Regions from separate parts of the Streptacidiphilus monticola genome, predicted to be linked through region 1. Evidence: riboswitches for the same ligand, from Rfam matches in the RefSeq annotation. Region 1 holds a riboswitch; the other holds the start of a gene.

Region 1 (7,032 bases):
TCCTGGGCGGACTGGGGCTTCCGCGTGGACGGGAGTCACGTGATCGACCTCGACGAGCTGTTCGGGCGTCCCGATCCCGCCGTCGTCCTGGAGATCGGCTTCGGCATGGGCGACGCGACCGCGTCGATGGCCGCGGCCGACCCGGAGACCTGCATCCTCGCCGTGGACGTGCACACCCCCGGCCACGGCAACGTGCTGCGCCGGATCGAGTCGGACGGGCTGCGCAACATCCGCCTGGCCGAGGGCGACGCCGTCGTGCTCCTGCGGGACCAGCTCAAGCCGGAGTCGCTCGCCGGCCTGCGGATCTACTTCCCCGACCCGTGGCCCAAGGCGCGGCACCACAAGCGGCGGCTGGTGCAGCCGGAGTTCATGGAGCTGGCCCTGTCCCGGCTGCGGCCCGGCGCCGTCGTGCACCTGGCCACCGACTGGGAGCCGTACGCGGAGCAGATGCTCGAGGTGCTCTCCGGTCTGCCGCAGCTGGAGAACCTCCACCCGGAGGGCGACGGGTGGGCACCGCGTCCGGAGTGGCGGCCCTTCACGAAGTTCGAGCGGCAGGGCATCGCCAAGGGACACATCGTGCACGACCTCCTCTTCCGGAAGCGGTCCTGACGGCCCGTCGGGCTTCCCCTACCCCGGCTCACCTGCGCCCGCTAAGGTCATGGGGTGAGCAGCGCGCAGCCGGAGCCCTCGGCGGTCAACGAGATGCCAAGCCCCCTGCCGCAGGTGCCGCAGGCCGAACCGGGGACGGCTGAGCCGGCGTTCGCGCTGCCCGCGCGGTTCCGCTACAAGGCGCCGCGCAATCTGCTGGAGAACAAGGCGCTGCGGCTGACGGCCATCGTCATCGTGCTCGCGCTGTGCGCGGTGGCGATCATGGCCATGGTGCACAAGCAGACGGGGACCGCGGGGTTCACCGTGGGCCTGTGCCTGGCCGTGCTGCCGGTGCCGCTGGTGCTGGGCGCGTTCTACTGGTTGGACCGCGTCGAGCCCAAGCCCTGGCGCAACCTGCTGTTCTGCTTCGCCTGGGGCGCCTCCGCCGCGACGCTGGTCGCGATCCTGGCGAACACCTGGGCCACCTCGCTGCTGATCAGCCATCAGATCGGCGGTGGGGAGACCATGGGCGCCAGCCTGGTCGCGCCGCTGGTGGAGGAGTCGGCCAAGGGTGCGGCGATCCTGCTGATCTTCCTGTTCCGGCGCCGGGACCTGACCGGCATCGTGGACGGCGCGGTCTACGCCGGCTTCACCGCGACGGGCTTCGCCTTCACCGAGAACATCCTCTACATCGGCCGCTCCGTGCTGGACGGCAACGAGGAGGGCCTCGGGCTGACCGAGACCGTCGTCACCTTCCTGCTGCGCGAGGTGATGTCGCCGTTCGCACACCCGTTGTTCACCACGATGACCGGCATCGGCTTCGGCATCGCCGCGCTGACCCGGGTGCGGTGGCAGCGGATCTGCGCGCCGATCGCCGGCTGGGTCTTCGCGATGCTGCTGCACGGCACCTGGAACAGCGCCCCGGTGCTCGGGGCCTTCGGCTTCATCGGTGTGTACTTCCTGTTCATGGTGCCGCTGTTCGCGCTCACCGTGTGGCTGGTGGTCTGGTCCCGCGGCAGCGAACTGAAGGTGATCGCGCGTCAACTGCCGGTCTACGTCACGGCGGGCTGGCTGGCACAGCCGGTGCCGCTGGTGCTCTCGTCGATGCGGACCCGGCGGCAGGCGCGGGCGCTGGCGCAGTTCACCCAGGGCTCGGCCGGGGACCGGGCGATGCGCGAGTACCAGTCCTTCGCGACCTCGCTGGCCTTCCTGCGCGAGCGGGCGGCTCGGGGCGTGCCCACGCCGGACTTCACCGAGCGGGAGCAGGAGTTGCTGCACCACCTGTGGCAGCGGCGGCAGCAGGTGACGCCGGTGCTGGAACGGGTCGGCGCGCAGGAGTGGTACCGGACCCACCCGCCGGTCGCGCCCGGCTTCGCCTGGGGACCGGCCCCGGCCCCGGGACACCCCGCGCGGCTGCCGCAGCAGGCGGGCCCGGTGGCCGGGGCGCAGTGGCCGCACATGCAGCAGCCGCAGCAACCGTACGGCCGTCCCTACCCGCAGCCGTACGGGCACCCGTATCCGCAGCCGTTCCGCCCGCCGGGCTACCCGGTGCAGCCCTACCCGGGCGCGGGATACCGGCCCGCCGTTCCCCCGCAGCAGCCCGCGGTACCGGCGGAAGCGGAATCCCCGGCGGAGGCGCCGACGAGCGAACCGGCCCAGGCCGCTGACCAGCCACCGACAAATTCCGAGAGCTGAGTTACGCCGTACCGGAACCAACGGACACCGGTGGCGCGTTGTCCTTCCTAACCGCACAGTGACGTGCGGCGACGCCGACACAGCGTCAGGAGGCTGCGCCAGTGACCGATGGCATCTATCGCATGGCCGTGACCAGTGGGCATGGGCACCAGGAGACGGTCGCGCTCGCGGAGCAGCAGGTCAGACAGTGGCTCAAGGCCCTGCACTATGACGCTCCCAGTGGCGGCAACGGACGGGACCTGGTGGGTCCGCAGGCCGTCCTCGACCACGTGGTCCGGGGCCGGGCCGTCCAGGGGCGGCTGGCCCGCTGGCGGCTGCGCGAGTTCACCGTCCAGGGCATCTGGCAGACCTCACTGACCGTCAGCACCGGCAAGCGGGACGGGAAGACCTGGGTCCAGCTCGACTCCGAGCAGCTGCCGGTACGGGGTGAGACCCCCGCGAAGGCCCCTGTCCCGGCGCTGGCCCGTGGCCTGCTGGACGTGCTGGCGGCGGTCGAGGGGCCGCAGCCCGAGGCGGCCCGCGTGCACGCGCTGCCCACGGTGATCGAGCGGGGCGACGTGGACGCGATCCTGGACGAGCTGTGCGACCCGGACCGCCGGCTGCCGGTGGTCGTCGCCTCCACACCACTGCACACCGACTTCGAGGACTGGCTGGACCAGGTGGTCGACCCGGTCACCCGCGGCTGCACCGGGCTGGCCGTGCTCTACGCCCTCTCCCCCGGCGCCGAGCGGGCTTTCAACGGCGCGCTGGAGCACCACCGCGTCTACGGCGGCGCGATCCGCACCTACCTGCCCGGCCTGGACCCGGCCTGGGCCCCCGAGGCACCCCGGCACCGGGTGATGTCCCGGGCGACGATCGAGGACAACCTGCGCCGCGCCTCGGGCCTGCTGGCCTGGCTGCCGCGGCGGCTGGCGGTGCAGACGCCGCTGCCGGACGCGCTGGTGGGCCTGCCCCCGCTCAAGCCCAGCGGGCTGCCCGAGGCGGACGACGTCCAGCCGGGCGGCCTCCTGGTGGACCGCGATGAGGAGGAGGCGCACGAACAGCGCGCCCGTGCCGAGGAGTTGCAGGAGGTCCGCCGCTGGCTGCGGGCCGCGGAGGAGCGCGAGTCGCAGCTCGCGGCCGAGTACGACGAGCAGTACAGCGAGCTGCGCGCGGCCCGCTCCCAGCTGCGGTCGCTCACCGGCCTGGCCCCCCGGCGTCCGCACGGCGACGATCCCACGAGCTTCGCCGAGCTGGTGGACCGGCTGGAGGCGGAGGAGTTCCCCGGCCTGGTCTTCACCGGCGACCCCCGGCTCACCAAGGAGCTGGACGAGCAGACCGACCACCCCACCTGGGTGCGGATGGCCTGGGACGCCCTGCTGGCCCTGCAGGACTACGCCGAGGCCGCGGCGACCGGGACCTCGGGCGGCGACTTCCGCAGCTGGTGCGAGAACACGCCCCCGGACTGCCACGCGTTCCCCCCGCGCAAGGTGATCCGCGGGGAGTCGCGTACGGTCAGTACCAACAACAAGTGGAAGCGGGAGCGCCTGCTGCCGGTGCCACCGGAGGTGGACCCCTCCGGCCGTGTCTTCATGGGCGCCCACCTGCGGATAGGCGGCGGGGGCACGGCCCCCCGGCTGCACTACCACGACGACTGCTCGGGGACGGGCAAGGTGTACATCGGGTACATCGGCCTGCACCTGCACAACACCCGTACCAACTGAGAGGGATGACGACGCGATGGCCAGGGTTCCCGGAGGACTGCTCGCCGCGGCCGGACTGGTGGGCGGCTACGGCATCGCCCGCGCGACGGCGCGGCGCGAGCTGGGCGGCGTCGCGCTGCTGGCCGCGGGCGCGGCGGCGGCCACCCAGTGGACCCGCGCGGCCGGCCCCGCGACGGCGGCGGGGCTGTCCGGCCTGTACGTCGCCGCGTTCGCGGGCTCCCACCCCCTCGCGAAGAAGCTCGGCGCGTGGCCCTCCGTGCTCACGGTCACCGGCGTTGTCGCCACGGCGAGTTGGGCTCTCGCCGACCGCAGGCCCCGCTAGGGGCCGCAGGCCCCGCTAGGGGCGCGAGGAACTGCGCGGCCGACCCACCACCCGGGGAGGTCCGTCCCCCTGTACGGGTCGGACCTCCCCGAGTGGTGTGTTGCTCGCGCAGTTCCCCGCGCCCCTGAAGGGGCCCTACAGTGCGCCGTGGGCGGAGAGCCAGGAGAGAGGCTCGACGGGGTCCGCGCCGTCGGGACGGATCTCCAGGTGCAGCTGCGGGCCCGACGCGGGGGTCACCGCGCCGACGCGGCCGAGCACTTGGCCGGCCGGGACCGTCTGGCCCGCGCCCACCGCGATGGCGGACAGATGGCAGTACCAGACCTCCGTCCCGTCCCCCAGCCGCTCGATGACGCGGTAGCCGTAGGAGCCCGCCCAGCCCGCCGAGACGATCGTGCCGGAGCCCACCGACTGCACCAGGCTGCCCGCCGGGGCCGGCAGGTCGACGCCCGTGTGCAGATGGGACCAGTAGCCCGCCGCCTGCGGCGCGGGAAGCGGCAAGCCGGCCAGCGGGGCGGTGAGTTGGCCGAGCGCCGCGGCCTGTGCCTCCGCCGCCTCGGCCTGGGCGCGGGACCGCGCCTTCGCCGTGGCGGCCTGGGCGGCCGCGACCCGCGCCGAGTCGGCGTCCGGGGCGGTGGTCTGCGTGCGCAGCCGGTCCAGCAGGGCCGAGCCCGCGTCCGCGAGGTCCTGCGCGCTGACGGGGGCGTGGGCGTCGGGGACGGTCGCGGGGACCGGGGCGCGCTCCGCGGCGGTAGCCGGGTCGGCCAGGCCGATCACGCCCGTGGTCGCACCGACCGCCATCGCCGCCAGGCCGAGCGCGGCGGAGCCGCGCTGACGGGGCACCAGGGCCTCAACGGGGGCCTCGGTGGCCTGATATGACGCCATGACAGGCGCGCTCCCTTCCGTTCCTCGCGCCGACCGGGTTAGCTGACGGGTTCGGAGAGGATCGGAAGGTCTCCTACGGCCGTTACGGCCGATGCACCCCAGGTACGTGGTTCCCCGGTTCCCTCGCGGGATTAGGCGACTGCGTTATGGAACGGTAATCGTAAAGGCGCGTGATTCCAAGCACTTCCCCGGGGGCTGTTGGGTTCCGACCGAAGCTGTGTCCGCCCTGTCCGCTTTCGCCCCAAGTGCGGCTAGGAGAGCGACAGATACGCCAGGCTGCCGAGCCCCGCGACGGTGCAGTAGATCGCGAACGGGGTCATCGTCTTCGTCTCGAAGTACTTCGTCAGGAAGCGCACCGCGACGTAGCCCGCGACGAACGCGCACACCGACCCCGCGGCCACCTGGCCGAGGATGCCGTGGCCCTGCGGGCCCGCCAGTTCGGGGAGCTTGAGCACGGCCGCGCCGCCGATCACCGGGGTGGCCAGCAGGAAGGCGAAGCGGGCGGCGTCCTCGTGGCGCAGGCCCTTGAAGATGCCCGCGCTCATGGTCACGCCCGAGCGGCTGATGCCCGGCAGCAGCGCGAGGATCTGCGCGGCACCGATCATGACGGCCTGCCCCCAGCGGAGCTTGACGATGCGTCGGTCGGAGAGGATGTCCGGGTGGACGTCCTCCTCGTAGGCGCCAGGCAGCTCGTCCCCGGCCCGCCTTCGGCCGGTGCCGCCGCGGCGCAGGCGCTCCGCGATCCACAGCACCAGGCCGTTCAGGGTGAGGAAGAGCGCCGCCGGGACGGGCTTGCCCAGGTGCTCGCGGAAGACCTTGTCGAGCGCCACGCCGGCGATGCACACCGGCACCGTGGCCACGATCAGGAGCCAGGCCAGCCGCTGGTTGACGGTCTCGATCCGGCGCTCCCGGACCGAGCTGAAGAAGCCCTGGAACACCCGGACCCAGTCCCGCCAGAAGTAGACGACCAGGGCCAGGGCGGTCGCGAAGTGCAGGGCCACCAGCACCGAGAGATAGGGCGAGTCGGCGGCGGACATGTCCAGGTCCGTCTTCCAGTGGCCGCCGATCAGGGCCGGGATCAGGATGCTGTGGCCAAGGCTGGACACCGGGAACAGCTCGGTGACGCCCTGGAGCAGGCCGACGCCGATCGCTTCTGGATAGGTCAGGACGGACATCAGCGGCCTTCGGCTACACGGGAGTTGACAGAACCGGGCCCGAAAGTACTACAAGCCTGTAGACAACGGGCCCGGATCTGTCAGCTGTTCACCGAGATACCGCCCAGAGTTCACGCCGGGGCGCTCAGGCCGCGTGGACGGGCACCCGCTCCGCCACGACCAGGCTCGGGCGCACCGTCTCCGGCGCGTTGTCCTGAAGCGGCGTCAGCACCGCGCGCAGGCGCACTGCCAGCACCGCGATCAGCACCGTGCTCGCCGCCATCACCAGCAGGTAGAGCGGCGACAGTCCGGAGCCGACCAGCAGCACGCCGACGGCCGGGCCGATCGCGATGGCGGTCTGCTTCACCAGCGCGAAGGCGGCGTTGTAGGTGCCCAGCAGGTGCGCCGGGGCCAGGTCCGCGACGATCGGGCCCAGCGTCGGCGCGAGCAGCGCCTCGCCGACGCCGAAGAGGGCGTACGTCGTCATCATCGCGCCCACCGCGGCACCGCTGCTGCCGTGGAACAGACCGGCCACCCCGGCCGCCGCCCAGGCGCCGAGCCAGACCGCGCCCGTGGCGATGACCGCCGTGGTGCGGCGGTACCGGGCGGTGATCCGGACCACGACCATCTGCAGCAGCACGATGGCGAAGGTGTTGACGCCCAGTCCGAAGCCGAGCGCGGACGGCGA
Region 2 (7,032 bases), on a different contig from region 1:
CTCGCCGAAGTCGACGTCGCCGCAACTGGGTTGGCGTTCGCCCGGTGGCCATCGGGACTGGCCCGACCGAGCAGTTGGGAGCGGTTCTCGGTGGCGGTTCTTCAGGCGCTGTGCGCCGTTCGCCAGGCTCCCAGCAGAGGCTTCGTTCGCCCTGCCTCAACCACCGTCACACGCTGCCCACAGACCGACAAGGAATACCGTCGGTAACGTGCGACACGCCACAAAAGGGGCGTGACCTGGGTCTCAACTGGTCTGAACCAGCTAACGCCCGTATACGGACCGTGACCGGATCGCCGAGATCAACAGCTCCACGAGGAGCGGGAAGTTGTCCCGCGAGTCGAGCGGGGGGATGAGGTCGGCGGTCGCCGCCAGGTGCGGGTACTGCTCCGGCGGCAGGCTGCGGTAGTCCGTCTGCCAGGAGCGCAGGTCCGCCTCCCGCGCGGAGTCGGGAAGGGCGTGCAGGGCGGCCTCCATCCCCGAGTAGGCGAGCACGGCGTCCGCGAAGACGCGGTAGCAGCGGGCGGCCTCCGCCTCGTCCAGCCCGGCCCGGCGCATGCAGCCGAGGATGTGCTCGACCACCTCGAACTCGTGCGGACGCCGGGCTGTGCGGGCGGCGACCAGGGCGCCGAGGTGCGGGTGGGCCAGGAAGGCGTCGTGGATCCGGCCGGCCACCGCCCGCAGGTCGGCCTCCCAGTCGTCGGTGACCGGAAGCCCGCCCCGGGTCGCCTCCGCGTGCAGGGCGTCGACGAGCGCGAGCAGCAGCTCGTCCTTGTGCCGGAAGTGGCGGTAGATCGCGGTGGGGTGGGCCTCCAGCTCGCGGCCGAGCGCCTCGAAGGTGAGCGCGTCCATCCCCTTGCCGTCGACGATGCGGAGCGCGGCGTCAGTGATCACCTGCTGGTTGAGGCTGCCGCGCGGCCGCCTGGCCCTGCGCTGCGGCGTCGCCGGCATAGGGCCCGCCTTCTCTCACTCGTCCGTGCCCGGTCGGTTGTCCCGGGGGATGTTACCCAGGTAAACCCTCCGTTTCCGATAGTCAACGCCATTGACTACGACCCTGGCCAGGCCCCAGACTCCTGCCCAAGCCGCCCGCGCCCAGTCGGGTCAGCCCTCCGCTCCCCCAGGAGGCCCATGTGACCGCTCCCCCCACCGCTGCCACCGGCGCTGTGGACGCCACCGCCGCCGAGGCCGGCCACGGCATCGAGGTCCACTCGATCAACTGGATCCCGACCGCCGAACGCCACGGCAGTCCGCGCCACCTCGGCGCCCTCTGGTTCGTCTCCAACATCAACCTGACCGCCATGGCCACCGGCGTCACCGCGCTCAGCATCGGCGCGGGGCTGATGTGGACGGTGGTCGCCACCGTTCTCGGGTCCCTGTTCGGGACCTTCTTCATGGCCTTCCACTCGGCCCAGGGCCCGCAGCTCGGCCTGGCCCAACTGGTGCAGTCCCGGCCGCAGTTCGGCTACCTCGGGGCCGCCCTGACGGTCTGGGTCTTCGCCCTCGCCAACTACGTCGCCTACAACACCTCGGACGCCATCCTCTCCGGCGACGCCCTGCACAGCCTGTTCGGGCTCGGCGAGAACTACGGCTACTTCGTCGCCGCCACCGTCGCCGCGGCGATCGCGCTCTTCGGCTACCGCTGGATCCACCGCGTCAGCCGCTGGCTGACCTGGCCGCTGATCGCGGTGATGGCCCTGCTCTCCGTGGCCGCCGTGTTCGACTCGGGCCCGCCGGCGCACGCCTTCTCCCTGGGCGCCTTCCACGCGGGACCGTTCATGACGGTCTTCGTCATCGTGGCCGGCTTCCAACTGGGCTGGGCTCCCTACGTCTCCGACTACTCCCGCTACCTGCCGACGAGCGTGGGCGTCCGCTCCACCTTCTGGTGGACCTACCTGTCCAGCGGGCTCTCCGCGGTCTGGGTCTTCGTCCTCGGGGCCGTCGCCGCGGCCGCCGCGCCCGAGGCCACGCCGGTCGCCGCCTTCCGCGAGGTCGCCGACCACCTGCTGGGCGGCCTGGGCTGGGTCGTGGTCGCCGCGCTGCTGCTCGGCCTGCTCTCGGTCATGGCGATCAACCAGTACGGCGGCATGATGTCGATGATCTCGATCCGGGACTCCTTCTCCCCGGTCCGGCCCACCCGCCGCATCCGCGCGATCTGCATCGGCATCATGTTCGTGCTGGTCTGGGGCGTCGCCCAGTTCGTCGGCGTGGACCGGTTCAACACCTTCTACGGCAACGTACTGATCTTCCTGAGCTACCTGTTCACCCCGTGGACCGCGATCAACCTGGTCGACTACTTCTTCGTCCGCCTCGGCGCGTACTCGATCAAGGAGATCTTCAACCCCCAAGGCATGTACGGACGTTGGGGCTGGCGCGGCAACCTGGCCTACCTGCTCGGCATCATCGCCATGGTGCCCTTCATGGTGACCACGCCGTTCACCGGCTTCGCGGCCAAGGCCCTGGCCGGGGCCGACTGGTCCATGTTCGTCGGACTCCCCGTCGCCGGACTGCTCTACCTGCTGTTCTGCCGCTCGCTCGACCTCGGGGCGGAGCGGCGTGTCGTCGAAGAAGAAGGACTGCTCGACCTTGCGCACTGAGCCGCACCCCGACCTGATCATCACCGGTGCCCGGGTCCGCCTCGCCGCGGACCGCTGGGCCGAGGCCGTGGCCGTCCGGGACGGACGCGTCGCCGCCCTCGGCCCGCACGACGAGGTCCGGGCCCTGGCCGGACCCCGCACCGAGCACGTCCACGCCCCCGGCGGCCTGGTCCTCCCCGGCTTCCAGGACGCCCACGTGCACACCCCCTTCGCCGGACGGAACCTGCTGCGGATCTGGCTCAACGACCTCCCCGACCGCCATGCCTACCTCGACGCCGTCGCCGACTACGCCCGCACCCACCCCGACGAGGAATGGATCACCGGCGGCGGCTGGGCCATGGAGCACTTCCCCGGCGGCACCCCCCGCAAGGAGGACCTCGACGCGATCTGCCCCGACCGTCCCGTCTTCCTCTTCAACCGCGACGTCCACGGCGCCTGGGTCAACTCCAAGGCGCTGGAGTTGGCCGGGATCACCAAGGACACCCCCGACCCCGCCGACGGCCGCATCGAGCGCGACCCGGCCACCGGCGAACCCACCGGCACCCTCCACGAGGGCGCCGCCTACACCGTCAACGAACGCGTCGTGCCGCTGCCCGGCCAGGACGAGTGGCAGGCCGCGATCCTCGCCGGCCAGGCCCACCTGCACGCCCTCGGCATCACCGGCTGGCAGGACGCCTGGGTCACGCCGGACACCCAGCTCGCCTACCAGGCCCTCGCCGCCGACGGCCGCCTCACCGGCCGCGTCGTCGGCGCGCTGTGGTGGGAACGCCACCGCGGCCTGGAGCAGATCGACGACCTCGCCGCCCGCCGCGAATCCGGACGTACCGTCAACTCACCCCGCTCCCACCTGGGTTCGGGCTTCTTCCCCACCTCGGTCAAGATCATGACGGACGGCGTCCTGGAGAACCACACCGGCGCCCTGCTGGAGCCGTACTGCGACGGCTGCGGCGGCGTCAGCGACAACCACGGCCTGACCTACGTCGACCAGGACACGCTGACCGCCGCCCTGGTGCAGCTGGACGCGCTCGGCTTCCAGGTCCACCAGCACGCCATCGGCGACCGCGCCGTGCGCAACGCCCTCGACGCCGTGGCCGCCGCCCGCGCCGCCAACGGGCCCGGCGACCGCCGCCACCACCTCGCCCACCTGCAACTCGTCCAGCCCGAGGACGTCAAGCGCTTCGCCGAACTCGACGTCGTCGCCAACCTGCAGACCTACTGGGCGCAGACCGAGCCGCAGATGGACGAGCTCACCATCCCCTTCCTGGGACCGGAGCGGGCCGCGATGCAGTACCCCTTCGCGGACCTGCACGCCGCCGGCGCGAGGCTGGCCATGGGCAGCGACTGGGCGGTGACCACCGCCGACCCCCTCGAGCAGATCGAGGTGGCGGTGCGCCGCATCGACCCCGAGAACCGGGGCAACGTCCCGTTCCTGCCCGCGCAGTGCCTGTCCCTGGACACGGCCGTCGACGCCTTCACCGCGGGCTCCGCCTACGTCAACCACGACGACCAGGCCGGCTCCCTGCGCGTCGGCGCCCGCGCGGACCTGGTCCTGCTGGACCGGGACCTGTTCGAACCGGGCTTCCTGCCCGCGGACGCCACGGTCGAACTGACCGTGGCGTCCGGAGAGGTGGTCTACCGGCTCCAGTGAGTCGGCCGGGGCGTGCTCAGCGGTAGACGCGGACGTAGTCCGCGGAGAAGGTGATCGGCGTCGAGCTGGACGGCGCGGGGTGGTACTGACCGGCCACGACCGACAGGTTGAGGATCAGGTTGGCGGACCAGTTCGCGCCGACACCGGTGCCGTCGGAGTACACCTTCACGCCGTTGACGTACCAGTCCACGGAGTTGGCGCCGTACTTGGTGCCGATGGTGACCCAGCCGCCGGGCTTCACCGCGTTGCTGTCGGTCCAGTACTTCTGGCCGCTGTTGACGTGGTTGGTCAGCTCCAGCAGGTTCGGGTTGTCCGGGTGGTACTCGAAGGAGTCGATCTCGCTGCCGCCGTTCTTCCAGGTCCACAGGGCCGGCCAGGCGCCCTGCACGCTGGGCAGCTTGACCCGCGCCTCGACGTAGTCGCCGGTGCGGACCTGGAAGTTCTCCTGCGAGCCCTCGGTGGTCAGCAGCCCGGTGGTCCAGGCCTGCTTGCCGTTCTCCAGGGTGTGGCCGCTGGGCTGCGCGGTGAAGGTGGCGACGCCGCCGGAGACGGACACGTCGTTCGGGTCCAGCCAGTCGAGCTTGTTGTCGTCCGGGTTGTGCGTGCCGTAGCGGTAGGCGGAGGACGTGTCGGCCTTCCAACGGGAGCCCAGCGAAAGGGAGTTGAACTCCTCGTCCCAGGCCAGTGAACCGCCGGCGACACTGCCGGAGGGCGCGGTCGACGCGGTCCCGGTGGGCGTGCTCGTCGGGGTGCTGGTGGGAGTCGGGGTGCTGGCCGGGGTCGGCGCCGGGGCCGGGGTGCTCGCCGCGGCGGCGACCGTCAGGGTCTTGGCGGTCAGGTTGTGCCAGCCGCTGCCGTCGAGGTAGGCGCCGAACACCGAGTAGCGACCGGCCGCGAACGCGCGGGACCCGGCGTTGACGGTGAGGCCGCCCGGGCAGACGCGGACGTTGCTCTTCCAGCCGGGGAAGTCGACGTTGTTCCCCTTCGCGTCGCGGACCGCGACGCCCAGGCTCCGCACCGTGGTGCAGGCCGACGAGGTGGCGTGGACGCGCAGGGTGGCGGTGACCGCGTGGCCGGGCGTGGCCCTGGTCGGGCTGAGGCTGTCCTCGGCGAGGCGCGGCGCGGAGGTGGCCGCGCCGGCGTGGCCGGCGAAGGCGAGGAGCAGGGCGGGGGTGACGGCGAGCGCGGCGATGCCGGCCCGCGCCGCGGGCGTGCGGGGCATGGGTTCTCCTCCGACGCCTGCGGAGTTAGCTGTCGGGTTCGGGCGGGAGGTGCCCGGTCGCGCAGCGGTGCGCGCGACTTCACCCCGAGCCGGGCGCGTGTCCGCTCCCGGCGCAGTACTCGGTTCCCCCGCTCCTGTCCGTGCTCGGTTCTCGGGCGCACCCCGCGACCGGGCGGACAGGATTCGGCGTGCCAGGTGCGGGCGTCCGCGCGTGGGTCGCGGACGCCCGCACCTTAGGCAGATTTTTAGATCATCTACAAAGTGCTTCTGGTCACATCCGCCCCACCGATCCCGCCGACCCACGGCTGGTGCCGTGTCCGGACAGGTTCGCGGGGCTGCGGTGTCCGGGGGCACCCCCCGGCCGAAGGCTGGGGGAAGGTCGCAAGGCGGAGGGCCGCCCTCGTACCGGATGTACTCGGCCGCGCCCGACAACGCGGCGTGGGGCCCCCGGGCCGAAGGCTGGCGGTGCCGTGCCGGGCGCCGCGACACGGTGGATCTGTCCGGACACGGCACTCGCCGGAATCGCCTCGCCCGGCCGCGCGTTGAGCCCGATGGCCAGCTGTCCACCGGCGAAAGGAAACTGACGGTGAGTGCGAAGTTCTCGGAGGGGCTCGTCCGGTATCTGGACGAGGAGAAGCCCTACGCCACCGTGGCCACCGTGCTGCCCGACGGCCGTCCGCACCTGACCGTGGTCTGGGTGCTCCGGGACGGCGACGACCTGCTGATCTCCACCACCTCGACCCGGCAGCAGGGCCGGAACCTGCTGCGCGACCCGCGCATCACGGTGATGGTCAACCCGCCGGCCACGCCCTTCCTGTACGCGGAGATCCGCGGCACGGCCGAGGTCACCGAGGACGCGGACCACAGCGTCCTCAACCGGGTCGCGCGCAAGTACACGGGCCAGGACTACATCGACTTCAACCCCGACTCCGTCAACGACGGACCGCGCCTGGTCGTCCGGGTCAAGCCGGAGAAGATCACCGGTCGGCTCTGATCCCCGCCGCCGCGTCCAGCAGCGGGCCGACCTCCTCGACCACCGCCTCCAGCGCGCGCACGTCCCGTTCCGCGCGCGCGATCAGGATGGCACCCTCGACGGCGCTGATCATCACGGTGGCGAGGGACCCGGCCCGTTGCTCCGGCACGCCCATCTCGCGCAGGGCCTCGGCCAGCGGACGCGCCCACGCCGCGAAGGCGTCGGCCGCCGCGGCGCGCACCGAGTCGACGGCGTCCGCGCAGTCCACCGTGGCGGCGGCCACCGGGCAGCCGGAGGCGAAGCCCACGCCGAGGTACTCGTCGATCCACTGCCCCGCCATGCCGGCCAGCAGCCCGCTGGGCGTCGGCTGGGCCATCGCGGCCATGAACCGGGCGACCCGCCGGGCGGCGTAGTCACCCGCCCAGGTGACCGCCTCGGCGACCAACTGCTCCTTGCCGCCCGGGAAGTAGTGCTGCAGCGAGCCGCGCGGGGCCTCCGCGTGGGCGGCCACGTCGCGCATGCCGGTGGCGCCCACCCCGTCGCGGCGGATCAGCTGTGCCGCGCTGAAAACCATCCGCTCGCGCGGGCCGCGCTGCGA

What was found. Region 1 has a riboswitch for cyclic di-AMP ahead of ACFP3V_RS31195 (M23 family metallopeptidase). Riboswitches for the same ligand answer to the same signal wherever they lie in the genome.
Region 2: it holds a riboswitch for cyclic di-AMP, as region 1 does, so the genes downstream of both, ACFP3V_RS28540 (glycoside hydrolase family 16 protein) here and ACFP3V_RS31195 (M23 family metallopeptidase) in region 1, are expected to answer to the same signal.

Annotation. Positions count from the first base shown of each region.
Region 1 is NZ_JBHSQJ010000185.1:1,375-8,406, reverse strand. Features, by position in the region: partial or broken gene trmB (tRNA (guanosine(46)-N7)-methyltransferase TrmB) at 1-609, shown strand, start outside; gene ACFP3V_RS31210 (PrsW family intramembrane metalloprotease) at 664-2,283, shown strand; gene ACFP3V_RS31205 (hypothetical protein) at 2,406-3,986, shown strand; gene ACFP3V_RS31200 (hypothetical protein) at 4,003-4,308, shown strand; gene ACFP3V_RS31195 (M23 family metallopeptidase) at 4,444-5,190, opposite strand; cyclic di-AMP (ydaO/yuaA leader) riboswitch at 5,204-5,338, opposite strand; gene ACFP3V_RS31190 (undecaprenyl-diphosphate phosphatase) at 5,442-6,365, opposite strand; gene ACFP3V_RS31185 (MFS transporter) at 6,490-7,032, opposite strand, start outside.
Region 2 is NZ_JBHSQJ010000147.1:32,426-39,457, reverse strand. Features, by position in the region: gene ACFP3V_RS28555 (TetR/AcrR family transcriptional regulator) at 262-948, opposite strand; gene ACFP3V_RS28550 (purine-cytosine permease family protein) at 1,128-2,591, shown strand; gene ACFP3V_RS28545 (amidohydrolase) at 2,581-4,239, shown strand; gene ACFP3V_RS28540 (glycoside hydrolase family 16 protein) at 4,256-5,461, opposite strand; cyclic di-AMP (ydaO/yuaA leader) riboswitch at 5,460-5,621, opposite strand; gene ACFP3V_RS28535 (PPOX class F420-dependent oxidoreductase) at 6,048-6,455, shown strand; gene ACFP3V_RS28530 (TetR/AcrR family transcriptional regulator) at 6,439-7,032, opposite strand, start outside.